4 regions of the Stutzerimonas sp. C6.4V genome follow, and region 1 is predicted to be linked to each of the others. Evidence: predicted binding sites of a transcription regulator. Region 1 holds the regulator's gene; each other region holds the start of a gene.
The links. The regulator FliA, encoded in region 1, starts transcription of late flagellar genes. The targets are predictions, from matches to a motif close to CTAAAGTTTNNNNNNNNNNNGCCGNTAA.
Positions count from the first base shown of each region.

Region 2: AC4LFW_RS08235 (methyl-accepting chemotaxis protein) is a predicted target of FliA. The motif match lies at 2,794-2,821, and genes of this name have one in related genera.
Region 3: AC4LFW_RS07110 (methyl-accepting chemotaxis protein) is a predicted target of FliA. The motif match lies at 3,163-3,190, and genes of this name have one in related genera.
Region 4: AC4LFW_RS11025 (methyl-accepting chemotaxis protein) is a predicted target of FliA. The motif match lies at 2,976-3,003, and genes of this name have one in related genera.

Region 1 covers NZ_JBZUBM010000001.1:2,206,766-2,211,378, reverse strand. The annotation lists gene flhA (flagellar biosynthesis protein FlhA) at 1-3, shown strand, start outside; gene flhF (flagellar biosynthesis GTPase FlhF) at 19-1,287, shown strand; gene fleN (flagellar synthesis regulator FleN) at 1,379-2,209, shown strand; gene fliA (RNA polymerase sigma factor FliA) at 2,224-2,949, shown strand; gene AC4LFW_RS10335 (chemotaxis response regulator CheY) at 3,072-3,446, shown strand; gene AC4LFW_RS10330 (protein phosphatase CheZ) at 3,467-4,261, shown strand; gene AC4LFW_RS10325 (chemotaxis protein CheA) at 4,274-4,613, shown strand, end outside.
Region 2 covers NZ_JBZUBM010000001.1:1,757,254-1,761,866, reverse strand. The annotation lists gene AC4LFW_RS08240 (hypothetical protein) at 405-674, opposite strand; gene AC4LFW_RS08235 (methyl-accepting chemotaxis protein) at 1,050-2,684, opposite strand; gene AC4LFW_RS08230 (undecaprenyl-diphosphate phosphatase) at 2,950-3,780, shown strand; gene AC4LFW_RS08225 (ABC-F family ATPase) at 3,915-4,613, opposite strand, start outside.
Region 3 covers NZ_JBZUBM010000001.1:1,485,718-1,490,330, forward strand. The annotation lists gene hemN (oxygen-independent coproporphyrinogen III oxidase) at 1-1,240, opposite strand, end outside; gene AC4LFW_RS07110 (methyl-accepting chemotaxis protein) at 1,450-3,072, opposite strand; gene galU (UTP--glucose-1-phosphate uridylyltransferase GalU) at 3,690-4,529, shown strand; gene AC4LFW_RS07120 (VOC family protein) at 4,577-4,613, opposite strand, start outside.
Region 4 covers NZ_JBZUBM010000001.1:2,358,885-2,363,497, reverse strand. The annotation lists gene AC4LFW_RS11035 (sugar transporter) at 1-433, shown strand, start outside; gene AC4LFW_RS11030 (alpha/beta fold hydrolase) at 550-1,611, shown strand; gene AC4LFW_RS11025 (methyl-accepting chemotaxis protein) at 1,630-2,943, opposite strand; gene AC4LFW_RS11020 (septal ring lytic transglycosylase RlpA family protein) at 3,109-3,528, opposite strand; gene AC4LFW_RS11015 (hypothetical protein) at 3,690-3,986, shown strand; gene AC4LFW_RS11010 (peptidase U32 family protein) at 4,056-4,613, opposite strand, start outside.

The DNA.
Region 1 (4,613 bases):
TAACCGAGGGTACAGGCCATGCAGGTCAAACGTTTCTTCGCAGCCGATATGCGGATCGCCATGAAAATGATCCGCGACGAACTGGGCGCCGATGCCGTGATCACGGGAAACCGCCGTGTCGCTGGCGGCGTCGAGTTGACTGCTGTGCTTGATTACCCGATGGAGACGGTGCCAAAGCAGCCGAATCCGGCCCTTGAGAGCGAATTGCGCAAGACTCAGGCGCGCATCGCCACAGCCCATGCCGAGCTCAGCGCACCGCGTCCACAGGCCGTTCAGGACCGTCAATTGCTTGATGAGAAACCTGCCGCCGCGGCTCGGCCAGCACCTGCTACTGCTACCGCGACGGATTCGCGGGCGATGGAGGCCATGCAGTCAGAACTGCAAGGGCTGCGTGAGTTGATCGAAATGCAGCTCGGCTCGATTGCCTGGGGACAGGAGCAGAGCCGCCGCCCTCAGCAGGCGGGTCTCTGGCGCCGCCTGCAGCGCATCGGGCTGCCTGCCGATCTGTCGCGTGCCCTGCTCGAAAAGGTAGCCGGTGTCGCCGAGCCGCGACAGGCGTGGCGGATGCTGCTGGCGCATCTGGCACATGCCATCAAGGTTACGGAGGCCGAGCCGCTGGAAGCGGGCGGCATCATTGCTCTGGTCGGTCCGGCGGGTGCCGGAAAAACCACCACCCTGTCCAAGCTGGCGGCACGCTATGTGCTCAAGCACGGGCCGCAAAGCATTGCCCTGGCAAGTATGGATAATTACCGCATCGGTGCGCAGGAGCAGCTCAAGACCCTCGGTCGTATCCTCAATGTGCCGGTCCTCCAGATCGATCCCGGCCAGCCGTTGAGCAAGACCCTCGAGTCGGTGGCCCGCAAACGCCTGATTCTCATCGACACGGCCGGTCTGCCGGCAGGCGACCCGATGATGCGCAAGCAACTCGAAGCACTGGCTGACCGGGGTATCAAATCGAAGAATTACCTGGTGCTGGCCGCGACCAGCCAGAGCCAGGTGCTCAAGGCTGCGTGGCACAACTACCGGCGTTGTGGGCTGGCTGGTTGTATTCTGACTAAACTGGATGAGGCCGGTAGCCTTGGAGATGTCCTTGGGCTCACGATCAGCCAGCATATGCCGATAGCCTACCTCGCTGATGGCCCGCGCATCCCTGATGACCTGCACCTTCCTCGCAGCCACCAGCTCGTGAGTCGGGCGGTGAGTCTGCAATCAGAGGAGGCGCCCAGCGAGGAGGCGATGGCTGACATGTTTTCCGAGCTCTACAACGGTTCACGGAAGGTCGGATGAACGCACCGGCCTTTCACACAGACAAAGATGACGCGTTCACGCTGAACGCATCGATGGCCTCCGGGCCCCAGCAAGATATAGGCGTGTAAACATGGGTATGCATCCCGTACAGGTGATTGCGGTGACCGGCGGCAAGGGTGGCGTCGGCAAGACCAACGTGTCGGTCAATCTGGCGCTGGCTTTGGCCGATCTCGGGCGGCGGGTGGTTCTGCTCGATGCTGACCTGGGGCTGGCCAATGTCGACGTACTCCTTGGTCTGACGACCAAGCGCACGCTGGCCGACGTCATTTCCGGCGAATGCGATCTTCGCGATGTGCTGATTCAGGGGCCGGGCGGCGTGCGCATCGTTCCGGCCGCTTCCGGTACGCAAAGCATGGTCCAGCTGTCGACCCTGCAGCACTCGGGGCTGATCCAGGCATTCAGCGACATTGGCAGCGATGTCGACGTCCTGATCATTGACACGGCGGCCGGTATCGGCGACGGCGTGGTGAGTTTCGTCCGCGCCGCGCAGGAAGTGCTGCTGGTGGTGACCGATGAGCCGACCTCGATCACCGATGCCTACGCGCTGATCAAGCTACTCAATCGAGACTATGGCATCAGCCGCTTCCGGGTTCTGGCCAACATGGCCCATGCGCCCCAGGAAGGCCGTAACCTGTTCGCCAAATTGACCAAGGTGACGGAGCGTTTCCTGGACGTGGCGCTGCAGTACGTCGGCGCGATCCCCTACGACGAGGCGGTTCGAAAGGCCGTGCAGAAGCAGCGCGCCGTGTACGAGGCCTATCCGCGAGCGAAGTCTTCACTGGCCTTCAAGGCAATTGCACAGAAGGTCGATACCTGGCCGCTACCGGCAACGCCGCGTGGTCATCTGGAATTTTTTGTGGAGCGCCTGGTCAGGCCCGCCTCAGAGCCTAACGAACAATAGCGGCTGGACTCGGTATGTATTACAGCAAAGCTCAGGCTAAAGACGCTCAATACCAGCTCATCGATCAGTACGCGCCGTTGGTCAAGCGCATCGCCTACCACCTCCTGGCGCGCTTGCCGGCGAGCGTGCAGGTCGATGACCTGATGCAGGCGGGCATGATCGGTCTGCTCGAGGCGTCCAAGAAGTACGATTCCGGCAAAGGCGCCAGTTTCGAGACCTACGCAGGCATCCGCATTCGAGGTGCGATGCTCGACGAAGTGCGCAAGGGTGACTGGGCGCCGCGCTCGGTTCACCGCAACTCGCGCATGGTCAGCGAGGCGATTCGCACAATTGAAGCCAAAACCGGTCGCGACGCTAAAGATCATGAAGTTGCGGCCGAACTTAAATTGAGTCTCGATGAGTACTACGGCATTCTGGGCGACACCCTGGGCAGCCGCCTGTTTAGCTTTGATGACCTGCTGACGGAGGGCGAGCACGGGGAGTTCGGCGAGGAAGCCGCCAGTGCACATCCGGAACCGTCTCGTGATCTCGAGGACGAGCGTTTTCAGCAAGCCCTGGCCGATGCGATATCGAACCTGCCGGAGCGTGAAAAACTGGTGCTTTCGCTGTACTACGACGAAGAGTTGAACTTGAAGGAGATCGGCCAGGTTCTGGGCGTCAGCGAATCGCGGGTGAGCCAGCTGCACAGCCAGTGCGCGGCGCGTCTGCGAGCTCGCCTCGGCGAGTGGCGTGCCCGCTAGCAGCCGGTTTGCATAACGCATTTCGAGGCCGCTTTTTACGAGCTTCATTCACGGAGCCCGCCATGAACCGTGAGCGGGCGCTGGGGATTTCGGGATTTACGGAGGTGTACTTGGACAAGAACATGAAGATTCTCATCGTCGACGACTTCTCGACAATGAGACGGATCATCAAGAATCTCTTGCGTGATCTGGGCTTTACCAACACGGCCGAGGCCGATGACGGTACTACCGCGCTGCCGATGCTCAAGAGTGGCAGTTTCGACTTTCTCGTCACCGACTGGAACATGCCCGGCATGAGTGGCATCGATCTGTTGCGCGCAGTGCGTGCCGATGATCGTCTGAAGCATCTGCCGGTATTGATGGTGACTGCCGAAGCCAAGCGCGACCAGATCATCGAGGCAGCACAGGCAGGCGTAAACGGCTATGTGGTCAAGCCATTCACGGCTCAAGTGCTCAAAGAGAAAATCGAAAAGATTTTCGAGCGCGTCAACGGCTGAAGTAACGCCGCGAGGGCACTATGACGCAAACAGACCAAAGCCTTGCAGAGTTCGAAGCGACTCTGAAGGCCCATGCACCCCAACTGATTGAAAGCCTGCAGCAAGGCCGCTTCGACGACGCTGCGCAGATGTTCAACGAGCTTAATCAGGCCCGCAATCTGGGTCTCTATCATGAAGTCGGAAAGCTCACCCGCGAACTGCACAACGCCATCGTCAAGCTGGAGATGGATACCTGTGCCGCTGGTGGAGACCCATCACCGATCACAGACGCCACCGACCGGCTGTCCTATGTGGTGGAAATGACCGAGAAAGCGGCAAACCGCACCATGGATCTGGTCGAGGAGTCAGCGCCGCTGGTCAACTACGTAAGCTACGAAGCGCAAAGCCTGACGGCCGACTGGCAGCGCTTCATGCGTCGTGACATGAACGCCGAACAGTTCCGCGACCTGGTCAAACGCATTGACCAATTCCTCCAGCGGACCATGAACGACGGCAGCCAGCTCTCGCAGAATCTCAGCGAAATCATGCTGGCCCAAGACTTCCAGGATCTCACCGGCCAGGTGATCAAGCGGGTGACCCGTCTGATAACCGAGCTTGAAAGCAACCTGCTGAATCTGGTGCTGATGGCCGGCCAAGTCGACCGTGTGGCCGGCATAAAGCACGATCATGCAGAGCTGCTCGCCGAGCAGGAAAAGAAAAAACAGGAAAAAGCGACTTCCAACGGTGAAGGTCCGCAGATGCATGCCGATATACGTGAGGATGTCGTATCCGGGCAGGACGATGTCGATGATCTGCTTTCAAGCCTGGGCTTTTAGGGGAAGGTGAATATGAGCTTCGACGCCGATGAAGAAATCCTCCAGGACTTCCTGGTTGAGGCCGGCGAGATTCTCGAACTATTGTCAGAGCAACTGGTGGAGCTGGAGAGCAGCCCCGACGACGCCGCGTTGCTCAATGCGATTTTTCGCGGTTTCCACACGGTAAAGGGCGGTGCCGGTTTCCTCCAGTTGCACGAGCTGGTCGAGTGCTGTCACATCGCTGAAAACGTCTTCGACATCCTGCGCAAGGGTGAACGACGCGTCGACTCGGAATTGATGGATGTCGTGCTGCAGGCGCTGGACGCCGTCAATGAAATGTTCAGCCAGGTGCGTGAGCGCACTGAGGTCACTC
Region 2 (4,613 bases), 450 kb from region 1:
CGACTTGTTCGGGGCGTTTGCATTTTTGGCGCGGACGGTGAGAGCCTTGGGTTAGCATGGACATGCCTCAACAGAAAATGTGGCAGCCGTGTTAAAGCCTGTGACCGCCTTTCGTTGAGCGGCACCGGCGCCGACGCTGACAGGGCTGTGGAGAGGCTCTGCCCAGTGTGAGTCGAAGCATCTTGCCGGGGACAGCTCGCAGTTGGCAGGCCAACGCTCTTTGCATCGGATCCAATCCAGCTATGCGCTGGCGAGGTATTGATGCTGGCGGAGTTGGCGGCCGTTACTGGGGTTGCGATCGCTCCATGCACCAACACGAGACGCGAGCCCATGTTGGCGATGATCTGTCGAACGCTATCCGTATCCCTGCAAAGTTGTGCAATGCAGGCGAACGAACCGCATCTTCAGGCAGGCATCTGCCACGGAGCCAGCAGCATGCCCTGACGACTCAGGTCCGCACGAGCCTGCTGGAGTGTCTCGCCAAGTTTGACCGGGTCAGAATAAACGCTGCTGGACAGCTTGCAATGCCCTACAGGGCGGGACTCGCTGCCATCCACGACCGTGATGCTGAGTTCACCATTTCCTTCCATGAGCGTCCAGGCAACGCACTGGAAGGGCTTGAACGCGCGGTCGGTGATCAGAAGGGCGTCGTTGAAGCGAAGGGGGCTGGTCATGGGGCGTGTCTCTCTGTGTGGTACCCAAAATACGGAATTGGCCTGCCGTTCTGGTCGCTGGCGTTGGCCTTACATTCCATTGATGTACACAGGGGACTGATAAGTCACATCCAGAGTTCGTAACTGCGTAAGAAATTTGCAATTAGCCGAAGGTATAAGCCGGCTAGGGTGCACCAAACGATGGGTTGTATGGCCGCCGAGGCCCATTCCAGGGCTGGTAACGCAATAAAAGACATGGTGCGACAGTTATGCCGCTTAACTTCGGCACAGCTGGCCGCGACGAAAAGCCGCAGGTTCCGGGTGCAAAACGGCCCGCCCTCTTAAGAGGGCGGGCCGTCCGGGATCTCCTGGAAGAAGCGATGCCAATCGCGCGATCTACACCTTGAATTGGCGCAACAGACGGTTCAGCTGTTCAGCCAATTCGCCAAGCTCGCTGCCGGCAGCGCTTGATTGCTCAGCAGCCAGTGTGCTTTCCAAAGCCAGCGCAGCAGCTTGGGTAACGTTCTGATTGATATCCTCCACTACGTGAGTCTGCTGCAGCGTCGCACTGGCGATCGAGGCGTTAAGTCCCGACAGGTTACGCAGAGCCTGGGCGATCTGAGCGAGGCTTTCACCGGCTTGGCTGGCCTGTTCGACCGTCGCCTGAGAAGCTCGATTGCTTTCCATGATGACAGTCACCGCCGCGCCGGAATTTTTCTGCAGACGCTCGATCATCGTATGTATCTCGGCAGTCGAAGTCTGGGTGCGCTGAGCCAGTAGCCGAACTTCATCGGCCACAACCGCAAATCCGCGTCCCTGCTCGCCGGCCCGGGCTGCTTCGATGGCTGCGTTAAGCGCCAGAAGATTGGTTTGATCGGCAATCGAGCCGATCACTTCGAGTACCGATCCGATCTTGGTGGTTTCATCGGCTAGCGACTGGATGACGCCAACAGCCTCGCCAATGGTGCTGGAGAGCTGGTCTATCTGTCGCAGACTGGCTTCGATATTGTGCTGCCCGAGACCCGCCTGTTTTTCTGCATCGCCCACCTCGGTGGAGGCATGTTCAGCATTTTTTGCAACTTCCTGCACCGCATAGGTCACTTGATTGACGGCTGTGGCGACAAGTTCCATCTGCTGAGATTGTTGCTGGCTCTGGGTATGGGCCTGACCAGCGAGCCCGCCAAGTGCATCGGAGGATCGTTCCAATGAGCCGGCTGTCTCGAGTAGTTGGCCAATGACTGTGCGTAGCTTTTGGGTAAATGTGTTGAAGTCGCGACCCAGCGTGGTCAGTTCGTCATTCCCAGACACGTCCAAGGTGCGAGTGAGATCAGCTTCACCGCTGGCAATATTCGCCATCGCCTGCATTGAGCGGCGCAGAGGTCGAGTAATGCTACGGATGAGCACGGCTACCATTGCAGCCATCAAAGCCGCTATCGAGAGCCCTATAAGGGAAAAGTGCACCAGGTACCTCTGGAACTCTGCTTCGACGTCATCCACGTAGATTCCCGATCCGATTATCCATCCCCAGGGTTTGAACAGCTCGACATAGGAAATTTTCGGTACCGGGTTCTTTTCGCCCGGCTTTGCCCACTGGTAGTCCACCAGACCCGCGCCTTTGAGCTTCGCTACCTTGACCATTTCGTTGAATAGCGCTTTGCCGTTCGGGTCCTTGGTGTTGGATAGGTCCTGACCTTCAAGTTCCGGCTTCATCGGATGCATTATCATCACCGGCTGCATGTCGTTGATCCAGAAATAGTCATTCTGCCCATAGCGAATCAGGCGGACCTGGTCCATCGCAGCCTTTTGCGCCTCGGCAGTGCTCATACTGCCGTTTGCCTCCAATTGCTGGTAATAAGTGAGTACGCCGCGCGCCGTCTCGACAATGTTCTGGGTCATGACCTGTTTCCCCTTGTACAGGTCGCTGCGGACTTGTTGAATCATCAACAAGCCAAGCATGAACAGCATGGCGACGGCAACAAGCGGAATCAGCCATAGGCGTTTGCTTATCGGGAAATTTCTTAACATATTCATGGGCTCGCTGGCTCCTTTCAAGACCTTGTTGACAGGTGGAGCGCGGCGATCCGGTCTACCCATGGCTACAGATGTGGCCGCGGTCGATTGTCGCAGCCTGTTGGGTAGGGTTTCGGCTGTAGCGCAGAAATGTTGAGGGTACTCATCTCAAAGCAGTGAATTTAGTCACCACAAACAGGTCAGATCAGCGCTCAGATGGCTATCTGATATTTACCTTTCTTTGCATGATTCAGGCGCGGTGACTTGCACCGTTATCGGAGAATAGATGGATCTTTGGATTGCCTTTCAGGCATTGCTTCTTGGAGTAGTTGAAGGCGTTACCGAGTTTTTGCCGATATCGAGCACAGGTCATCAGATCATCGTTGCGGACCTGATAGGTTTCGGCGGCGAACGCGCGTTGGCGTTCAACATCATCATTCAGCTTGGCGCCATCCTGGCTGTGGTGTGGGAGTACCGGTTGAAAATCGTCGACGTAGTGGCAGGTTTGCCAAAGCAGAGGCAAGCGCAGAAGTTCACGGTAAATCTGCTGGTCGCGTTTTTTCCGGCCGTGCTGCTGGGAGTTACCTTCGCCGATTTGATTCACCACTATCTGTTCAATCCAATCACTGTGGCTACGGCTTTGGTTATCGGCGGGGTAGTGATGCTGTGGGCGGAAAAGCGCCAGCATGAAGTGCAAGCCGAAACCGTCGATGACATGCGCTGGACTCACGCCCTGAAGGTCGGCTTCGCTCAATGCCTGGCGCTGATTCCAGGCACATCACGTTCCGGGGCAACTATCATCGGCGGGCTGTTGTTTGGCCTTTCACGCAAGGCGGCAACAGAGTTTTCCTTTTTCTTGGCCATGCCCACCATGGTTGGCGCTGCGGTCTACTCAGGCTACAAATACCGCGAGCTGTTTCAGCCGGGTGATTTCCCGGTATTTGCCATCGGCTTTGTCACTTCGTTCGTGTTTGCAATGCTGGCAGCCAGGGCGCTGCTGAAGTTCATCGGCAACCACAGCTACGCGGCATTTGCCTGGTACCGCATCATCTTCGGCATCCTCATCCTGGCAACCTGGCAGTTCAGTCTGATTGACTGGAGTACGGCGGCCGGCTAGAAATCCGGGGTTCATCCAGATGGCTGCGATAAGCTGTTAGCCAGGTGTCTAATCCGGGCTCGCCTGGCGTTTATGCAAATAGCTTGGGCGAAAAAAAGCCCCGCATAGTGCGGGGCTATAGTGGATTGCCGCGGTCAGATCACACCAAGGCTGCGCAGATAGTCATCGTAGGTGCCGCTGAAGTCGGTTACGCCCGTGTCTGACAATTCCACGATACGTGTTGCCAGGGAGCCCACGAATTCCCGGTCATGGCTGACGAAGATCAGCGTGCCAGGATAGTTCTCCAGCGCCAGGTTGAGAGCCTCGATCGACTCCATGTCCAGGTGGTTCGTCGGCTCGTCCATCACCAGCACGTTGGGCTTTTTCAGGATGAGCTTGCCGAACAGCATGCGGCCCTGCTCACCACCGGAAATCACCCGTACAGACTTGAGTATCTCATCGTTAGAAAACAGCATGCGGCCCAGGGTGCCACGCACCACCTGCTCGCCGCCCTGGGTCCATTGGCTCATCCAGTCGAACAGCGTGACGTCGTCTTCGAAATCATCCGCATGGTCCTGCGCGTAATAGCCAAGGTCGGCGCTTTCGGTCCATTTCACCGAGCCTGCATCCGGCTGCAATTCTCCGACCAGAGTGCGCAAAAGTGTGGTCTTGCCGATTCCGTTCGGCCCGATGATGGCGACCCGCTCGCCGGCTTCGACGGTAAAGCTAAAGTTCTTGAACAAGGTCTTGCCATCGAAACCCTTGGCCATGTTCTCGACGGTTACGGCCTGGCGATGCAACTTCTTGGTCTGCTCGAAGCGAATGAACGGGCTGACGCGGCTTGATGGTTTGAC
Region 3 (4,613 bases), 720 kb from region 1:
CCAGCTTGGCCAGCGCATCGCCGAAATAGTTTCGGAAGTCGATCCCGTAGCGCCTCTCGACGTCGGCAAAGTCAACGCGTCCATGACACATCAACGAGATGATCACATCGCGACGCAACCGGTCGTCTTCGCTGAGCTTGTAGCCGCGCTGCACCGGCAACATGCCTTCGTTCAGCCGGGCGTAGTACTGGGAGAGCTCCTTGACGTTCTGGCTGTAGCTGTTGCCGACCTTGCCGATGGAGGATATGCCCAGGCCGATCAGGTCGCAGTCGGCGTGGGTCGAGTAGCCCTGGAAGTTGCGCTGCAGCGTGCCGTTTGCCCGTGCAAGGGTGAGTTCGTCATCCGGCAGGGAAAAATGATCCATGCCGATATAGACGTAGCCAGCGTCAGTCAACCGCCTGATGGTCAGCTCCAGCAGCTCCAGCTTGCGCTCAGGTGGTGGCATGTCTTCCGGGCGGATCAGCTTTTGCGCACGCACCAGATCCGGCAGGTGCGCATAGCTGTAGGCCGCGATCCGATCCGGGCGGATGTCGATGATCTTGTCCAGCGTGGTGTTGAAGCTCTCAACTGTCTGCAGAGGCAAGCCATAGATCAGATCCACGCTGATCGACTTGAACCGGGCGTCGCGGGCAGCCTGGACCAGCTCGCGGGTCTGCTCTTCGGTCTGGATGCGGTTGACCGCGATCTGTACCTGCTTGTCGAAGTCCTGCACGCCGAAGCTCAGGCGGTTGAAACCGAGCTTGCGCAACTGATGAATCTGCTCGGGGGTTACGGTGCGCGGGTCGACTTCCAGGGAAAACTCGTGGTTGTCGCTGTCATCCAGGTTGAACGCGTCGTGCAGTGCGGCCATCAGGTCGGCCAGTTGCTCGCTGGTGAAATAGGTCGGCGTGCCACCGCCCAGATGCAGCTGGGTCAACTTGCGCGAGCGGTCGAACAATGCCGCCTGCATCTCGATTTCGCGCTTGAGGTATTGCAGGTACTCAACGGCACGATCGGTCTTGTGGGTGATGATCTTGTTACAGGCGCAGTAATAACAGAGGCTCTTGCAGAACGGGATATGGATGTACACCGACAGTGGCTTGGGCGTCGCAGCCTCGTTGGTCTCCTGCGCGGCGCTGCGGTAGTCATCGATGGCGAAGGCCTGATGGAACTGGGGAGCGGTGGGGTAGGAGGTATAGCGAGGACCGGGACGGTCATATTTCTCGACCAGGGCGCGGTTAAAGCTCGGCGTTTGGTCCATGTACGGATTCACCTTGATTGGATGAGTGAAAAAGGGCCGGATGGGCCTGCGACATCTTGGCGCGAATTATCGCGTTACCTCACCCGCCGTCGGCCTGTCCCAGATCAAGATTAGGCCAGACCGATCGAGAGGGCGCCAAACGGGGCGGCTCGCCATAGGCAAGGCCAAGCCGGAACCTATGGTAGTCGGCGCCAATCAACCTTGACGAATTACAGCCGGAACTGTCCGACCAGACGATTCAGCTCAGCGGCCAGTTGCACCAGCTCCTCACTGATCCGGGAAGTCTGGGATGCGTCGGCCAGGGTGGTGTCGGCAATTGCGCTGATGGTAGTGATGTTGCGGTTGATTTCCTCGGCCACTGCGCTTTGCTGCTCGGCGGCCGTTGCGATCTGAGTGTTCATGCCGTTGATGGTATTAACCTCGCCGGCAATCACATTCAGGCTTTGTGCCGTCTTGGCGACGCAATCGGACCCCGTCTGAGCGCGGGTCTGCGCGCCTTCCATCGCCTGCACGGCGTTGCGAACGCCGCCTTGCAGCTGCTCGATGGTGCGCTGGATTTCTTCGGTTGATTTCTGAGTGCGCGAGGCGAGGGTACGCACCTCGTCGGCGACCACGGCGAAGCCGCGACCCTGTTCCCCGGCGCGCGCGGCCTCGATCGCCGCGTTCAGCGCGAGCAGGTTGGTCTGCTCGGCGATACCGTTGATGACATTGAGCACCATGCCGATGCTGGCACTGTCCGTTTCAACCTGCTTGATCAGCCGTGCAGCGTTCTCGATATCGCGAATCAGCACCTCGATGCCGTCCAGCGCTTCAGTGGCAAGGGTGACGCCCATCCTCGACTCCGCATCTGCGCCCCCCGAGGCCGACGCGGTCTGATTTGCGTGGCGTGCTACCTCCTGGACGGTTGCGCTCATTTCATTCATTGCAGAGGCGACCATGTCGGTCTCGCTGCGTTGCGCCATGACGGCAGATTGGGTCTTCTCGGCGACGTTCGATACGCGGTCCGATACCTCACCCAACTGGCGTGTCACGGCAGCGACCGCTTCAAGACTGTTGCGGAACTTGAAGATCATGCGGTTGAAAGCCTGACCCATGGCGCCAACTTCGTCCTGCGCATGCACGGCGACTGTACGGCTGAGGTCTTCATCCGCGGTCATCGCTTCCATGGTGTGACGCATGTCGTTGATGCGGCTGATGATCACCCGACGGATGATGTAGCCCATCAGAACCAGGCCCACGACCAACAATAGCGCCTGGATCGTAGCGGACAACAGGAGATTTCGATCCACCTTGCCGTCCAGGGCAGACAGATCGTAGCTGATGCGCACCGCGCCCATTACCGTGTCCTGGGGTACCTGATGGCACGTCAGGCAATTGGTACCGCGATAATCCTGTTGTGCGTGGATCGGGTTGATCACCGTGAGCACACGACCATCCTTGCCTTCGCTCACCTCGATAGTGGCTTCGCCAGCGAGTCCCCGCTCGTCGAGCTTGTCCATCGGCCGCTGATGCTCGAACCCGGGGCCGAACACTTTTGTCACCGGCTCGCCGCGTACGATGCGCGCGTCGATCACGCCCGGGCGCGCAAGGATCTTGTTACGCAGCACTTCGCGCTGGGCCATGGTACCGGTCAGCATCATGGTATTGATGCTGTCGAAGTAGGAGTCAGCCGTGTCCTTGGTTTGCTGCTCGACGACCTGGAGGATCAGCTGCTTTTCAGATCGTGAGGAATAGAAAAGCGAAGCGGCCAGAACCAAAGCGAAGACCAGCAGCAACGCCAGGTTGATCTTTGACTGGACGGACATCTGCCGAGCTTCAGGACTACTGTTCATCATTTTCCTTAACTGCTACTGCGTATCGCGAACTCACCTGAGGCGCAGCCGCGTTTTTAGACGGCCACACGGCGCCTCGCCTGTCTCGACCTATCGGCCGAAAGCCCCGACTCTTTACAGATATACGTGAGGTGGGCGCGTACAGGCACAAGGCCATATCAGGACGGCGATATCCTAGTCGCGGTTGCCTGTCAGCCCGCAATGGCTTGCGACGAAGCGGCGTTTTTCTGGACTTTTACTGATCTGGATCAGCGAAACGCGTGCTGCTTGGCGGGGTTTTGCGGGTCTTTCGGCAATAAATCACAGGTTTTATCGGACTCGGATCAGGCGCGTTGGCCATACGCAACCGTTACGGGCTCGCCAGGGACGCGATTTCTTTTTCGTGGGCCTACTTGGCAATTGCCCTGGCTCGCATCAACCTATGCACCAGGCCTATGTCAACGGCCATCGGTCGGCTTGTTTGGGTTTGATGTATTCGCACTGGCAGCGGTCGAACCCCTTGTCGTTTCGGTGGTCGTAGCCTCTAGTCAGCCGCTGTCGGCGGGACGAGCAGGGTATGGCTGTTGACCGATCCAGGCGCAGTGCATCAACTGGAACCTTTTTATTCAAGGACTCACATGATCAAGAAATGCCTTTTTCCCGCGGCCGGATATGGCACGCGCTTTCTGCCTGCGACCAAGGCCATGCCCAAGGAAATGTTGCCGGTAGTCAACAAGCCCCTGATCCAGTACGGGGTTGAAGAGGCACTAGCCGCAGGGCTTTCCCAGATCGCGATCGTTACCGGACGCGGCAAGCGCTCCCTGGAAGATCACTTCGACATCAGCTACGAACTTGAGCACCAGATCCGCAACACCGACAAGGAAAAGTACCTGGTTGGGATTCGCAAGCTGATTGACCAGTGCAGCTTCTCCTACACGCGTCAGGTAGAGATGAAGGGCCTGGGTCATGCCATCCTCAGCGGTCGTCCCCTGATCGGTGACGAACCCTTCGCCGTGGTCCTGGCGGATGACCTCTGCATCAACCTCAACGGTGATCCGGTCCTGGCGCAGATGGTCAAGCTGTACAACCAGTTCCGTTGCTCAATCGTCGCAATCCAGGAAGTACCGCCGGAAGAGACCAGCAAATATGGCGTGATCGCCGGCGAGATGATCCGCGACGATATTTTCCGCGTCAGCCACATGGTCGAGAAGCCAAAACCGGAAGACGCCCCGTCGAACCTTGCAATCATCGGCCGTTACATTCTGACCCCGGACATCTTCGACCTGATCGAACAGACCGAGCCGGGCAAGGGTGGCGAGATCCAGATTACCGACGCCCTGATGCGCCAGGCCCAGGACGGTTGCGTGCTGGCCTACAAGTTCAAGGGTCAGCGTTTCGATTGCGGAAGCGCGGAAGGCTATATCGCCGCCACCAACTTCTGCTATGAGAACTTCTACCTGACCGGTAAAGCGTTCTAAGCGACAAGGCGTCTGCAGGAAGCCACCTTCGGGTGGCTTCGTTCGTTTCATGGCACAGGCATATCCTGCGAGCCTGGCCCGAGT
Region 4 (4,613 bases), 150 kb from region 1:
GTTCGGCAGCGCCGGCATCCTCGGTTCGGTGCTGTTCAGCCGCTACAGCAATCGTTACCCGAAGGGCTTCCTAATCGCGGCAATTTCCATCATGGCGACCTGCCTGTTGCTGTTGTTGCCAGTTGCACGTGACAGCTCGCTGCTGGGCGCACTGGTGGTGGTATGGGGCATTGCCGGAATGTGCTTTGGCCTGGCATTGCAGGCTAAGGTGCTGAACCTTGCATCCGATGCCACCGATGTCGCCATGGCCATGTTCTCCGGTATCTACAACATCGGCATCGGCGGCGGCGCGCTGCTGGGAAGCCTGGTCACGCAACACCTGGGACTGAGCAATGTCGGCATCGTCGGCGGATTGCTGGCGCTGAGTGGCGTGGTGCTGTGCGCTTTTGCTACCTATCGTTTCGCCCGGCCGGTGAACAGCGCGGCACTCTGACGGTTGACGAGGCGGCGAGAGTTCGTCCGGCTGCCCCTCGTCGCGGAGCCGTCCGGGGTGGGGAACCCTGGGGAGGGAAGAGGTACCCATCCTTATATCCCTTCCAGGACGCGTTCATGAAACTCTCTGAAAAGCTCGACAAGAATCGCCTGTTACTCGGCGGCATCGCCGCTGCCTCTGCCCTGGCCTTGCCGCGCGGTCGTTTGCGCACCGCGGCCTATGCCGCCGCGGTGCTTGGCATCGGGTCTGCGTTGACCGGCAGGCAAGCCGAAGAATCGGCCAGCGACCTACCCGAGGCTCCGGAGCTGGTCAGGAGCGCGATGGTCAACGGTATCCTGATGCGCTGGGAAGAACAGGGTGCCACCGAGCCGGATGCCATTCCGGTGATCCTGCTGCACGGCATCCCGACGCACCCGCGCTTGTGGCGCTACGTCGTCCCCCAGCTGGTGCAGACCAACGTACGCTGCCTGGCCTGGGAGCTGGTGGGGTTCGGTTGGTCGATGGAGCAGGGGCTCGATCGAGACATCTCGGTCGCAAGCCAGGCGGACTATCTCTATGGCTGGTTGCAGCACTTGGGCATCCGTCAGGCAGTCTTCGTCGGGCATGATGTGGGCGGTGGTGTGATCCAGCAGCTGCTGGTCAAACACCCCGAGCTTTGCCGCGGGCTGGTGCTGGCGGACTGTGTGGCCTACGACAACTGGCCAGTGGCGGCGGTACGGGCGGCCAAGAAGCAGACCGGGGTAATCGGCAAATTGCCGTCAGCCCTGCTCAAGCCGATCTTCCTGGCCGGACTGGCCAACCTCGGTCATGACCAGGCCGGGCGCCGGGCCAGATCGGCGGAATTGCATTGGCAGCCATATTCCAGAGCGATCGGCCCGAAGGCCTTCGCTCACCAGCTCGATAGCATGAGTGCCCGCGATACCCAGGCATTGGCTGGAAAGCTGTCAGTGATCGGCGGGGTGAAGCGCGTCGTATGGAGCGACGCCGATCCGCTGGAATTTGCCACTGGCGAACGCCTGGCCGAGGAGCTAGGTGCACCGCTGATCCGTATCCCGAAGGGCCGGCATTTCAGCCCCGAAGACCATCCGGATGTGATTGCACGAGCCATCAACGAAGTGATCGCCGAGGTTCAGGGCAGCAGTGACGGCGAAGCCCTTTCAGGCGGCGGGCAACCATGAGCGCCGAACCCGGATGGGTCATTTGAGCTCGTTGGCAAAGCGCCCAACCGCACTGACGACTTGTTTCGCGCCGTCCTGAATCTCGACGATCACGGCGCCGGCCTGGTTCGCCAGCGCCAGGCCCTGGGAAGCCTGTTCGCGGCTGTTGGCCATTTCCCGAACGGCTTCGTCGACCAGCGACTGGTTTTTTTCCACCACGCTGACGATCTCTTCGGTGGCTGCGCTGGTGCGGCCTGCGAGCTGCCGAACTTCATCGGCCACGACCGCGAAGCCCCGACCCTGTTCCCCGGCACGCGCCGCTTCGATGGCTGCGTTGAGCGCCAGCAGATTGGTCTGTGCAGCGATGCCGCCGATGGTCTGCACGATGGAGCTGATGAGATGTGATTGCTGGCCCAGCGCCTCGATACCCTGGGTTGCCGACTCCACTTCTTCTGCGATGCGTTGCATGGTCGCGACCGTGTCTTTGACCACCACGGCGCCGCGCTCGGCACAGGTGTCGGTCTTGCGAGACACGTCATAGGCGATGCTGGCCGCTTCTCGGACTTCTTCTTCCCGAGCGACCTGCTCGGTCACGACACTGGCGAGCTTGACCACTTTGCAGAGCTTGCCTTCGGTATCGTAGACGGGGTTATAGGTCGCTTCGAGCCAGACGTCCCGGCCCATGCTGTCGATGCGCTTGAAGCGATCCGCGACGAACTCGCCGCGATTGAGCGTCTCCCAGAACGCCTGGTACTGCTGCGAAGAGGCTTCCTCGTGAGTACAGAACATGCGGTGGTGCTTGCCTACGATCTGTTTGAGCGAATAACCCATGCCCTTCAAGAACGGCTCGTTGGCGGTAACAACCGTGCCGTCCAGGTTGAACTCGATGACCGCGGAGGAGCGGAGCAGGGCATTGATAAACGCCTCGTTCTCCTTTGCCAGCTGCAGCTCCTTTGTCACTTCCCGTCCATAGCCGCTGATGTGCAGCAACGCGCCTGCTTTGTCCTGAACCGGGTACCAGTCGATGTGCAGCCAGGCGAGACTGCCATCGGCACGCAGAAAGCGGTAATCGTCGTTGACCGGCGCCAGCTGGGACACCGCCGTACGGAATTTCTGGAAGCACGGCAGGGCCTTCACGTAAGCCGGCACGATCTCCAGCATGGCGCGTCCCTGCAATTGCTCGACGCGGTAACCGAGCGTGCTGGCGAATGCCTGGTTGAGGCCCACCATCCGGAATTCTGGATCAAGGGTGACCGACAATTTCGTAGCGCTCATCTGATCGCGAAGTTGACGCAGCAGGGACAGCTCGGCAGCCTGCTCTTCGAGTTGTTTTTTGAGATGGCCGTTGAACATGGGGGCACCAGGAACTGAGTGGACGTGCCTGTCTATCGGCATGCTGCCGGAGTTCTTGATACACGTTCATCGCCTTGGCTCACGACCGCAACGGGAGAGGTTCTCCTTGTCTGACTGAAAAAGCGGGTTCGGCAAGGGTTGGCCGGGCGCGTGAAGGATGGGCAATTAGTCGGCCCGTTCAAGACGCACCCGGATGACCCCTGAGCGAGTGCTGGCGATGCTTTGAAAAGCGGCCTTTGACAAATCGATGACCCGCCCGCGCACGAACGGCCCGCGGTCATTGATGCGCACCACGACGCTTTTACCGTTGCGGGTATTGATGACCCGCACCCTGGTGCCGAAGGGCAGGGTGCGGTGGGCGGCTGTCAGCGAGTGCTGATCGAAGCGTTCTCCACTGGCGGTCAACTTGCCATGGTGCTGTTGGGCATAGAAGGAGGCCTTGCCCGAGCCTATGGCTTCGCCCTGCTCGGTGGATGGCTGGGTCTCGGTGCCGGATGATGGCTCCTTCGGCGGCGGTGTCGCGCAACCGGCCAGCGCGGCGGCGAGTAATGACATTGCGATCCAGCGAGTTGACCCTTTAAGCATGTTCGTTCCTTGTCTGCCTATGGGAGGCTGTGCCGACGGGTATCGAGCGATCGCCCAGGCTTCGTGCGATCGGTGTTTATGGGAATGGATCGCTATTGCGAGCTATTTGCGTTTGTGGGTGGTAGATTGCGATTACTTCTCATTCAGCTAGGGATTCGTTCGTGCACTTTCCGCTTTCGCGTCACACCGGCAGGGGCATTTCGCGTTGCCTGCTGCTGTCCTTTTCCCTCAGTCCCCTGGCGCTTGCGGTTGCTGAGGAAGAGCAGACAACGGTATTGCCTGAAGTTCAGATTGTCGATGCGCCAGTTGTGGCGGAGCAGGTTCTTAAGCAGGCGAGTGAAGTCAGCAGTGCTAGCAAGGGCTGGGTGCCGATCCGCGAAGAGGCGCGCTACGTGGGCGAGCTACAAGCCAATGTAATGCGCCAAGAATCGCAGGTACAAGCGTCAGTCACCTTCTGAGTACATGGCGCATTGCCGTGGCTGTTCAGAGCAGCCACGGACAACCAGCTTTTGTACTGCAGTGGTTAGTCAGGCGTGCGGCTTGTTGCGGATGGTCTTCATCAGGTCGGCCGGGGTGATATGGCCGACGACGCTGCTGGCGCTGCCGGGCTGCGGCAGGTTGAGGATGTTGCCCTTGATCTTGCCGATCACGTGCATCTCGCAGGGCTTGCAGTCGAACTTCAGGGTCAGTACCTCATCGCCATGCACCAGCTGCATTGGCGCGACCTTGGTGCGTACGCCCGTCACGCCCTTGGCCTGTTTCGGGCACAGGTTGAAGGAGAAGCGCAGGCAGTGCTTGGTGATCATCACCGGCACTTCGCCGGTTTCTTCGTGGGCCTCGTAGGCCGCATCGATCAGCTGCACGCCATAACGGTGATAGAAGGCCCGGGCCTTCTCGTTGTAGACGTTGTAGAGGAACGACAGGTGCGATTCAGGATAGACCGGCGGTGGCACGCTGACCGGCTTGCGCGCGCCGCGCGGGCGGATGGCTTCGCGTGCGTCAGTCAGCGCCTCGATGGCTGCGCGGCGCAGTGCCTTGAGCTGCGAGTTGGGGATGAAGAACGCCTGCGGCGCGTCCACATCCAC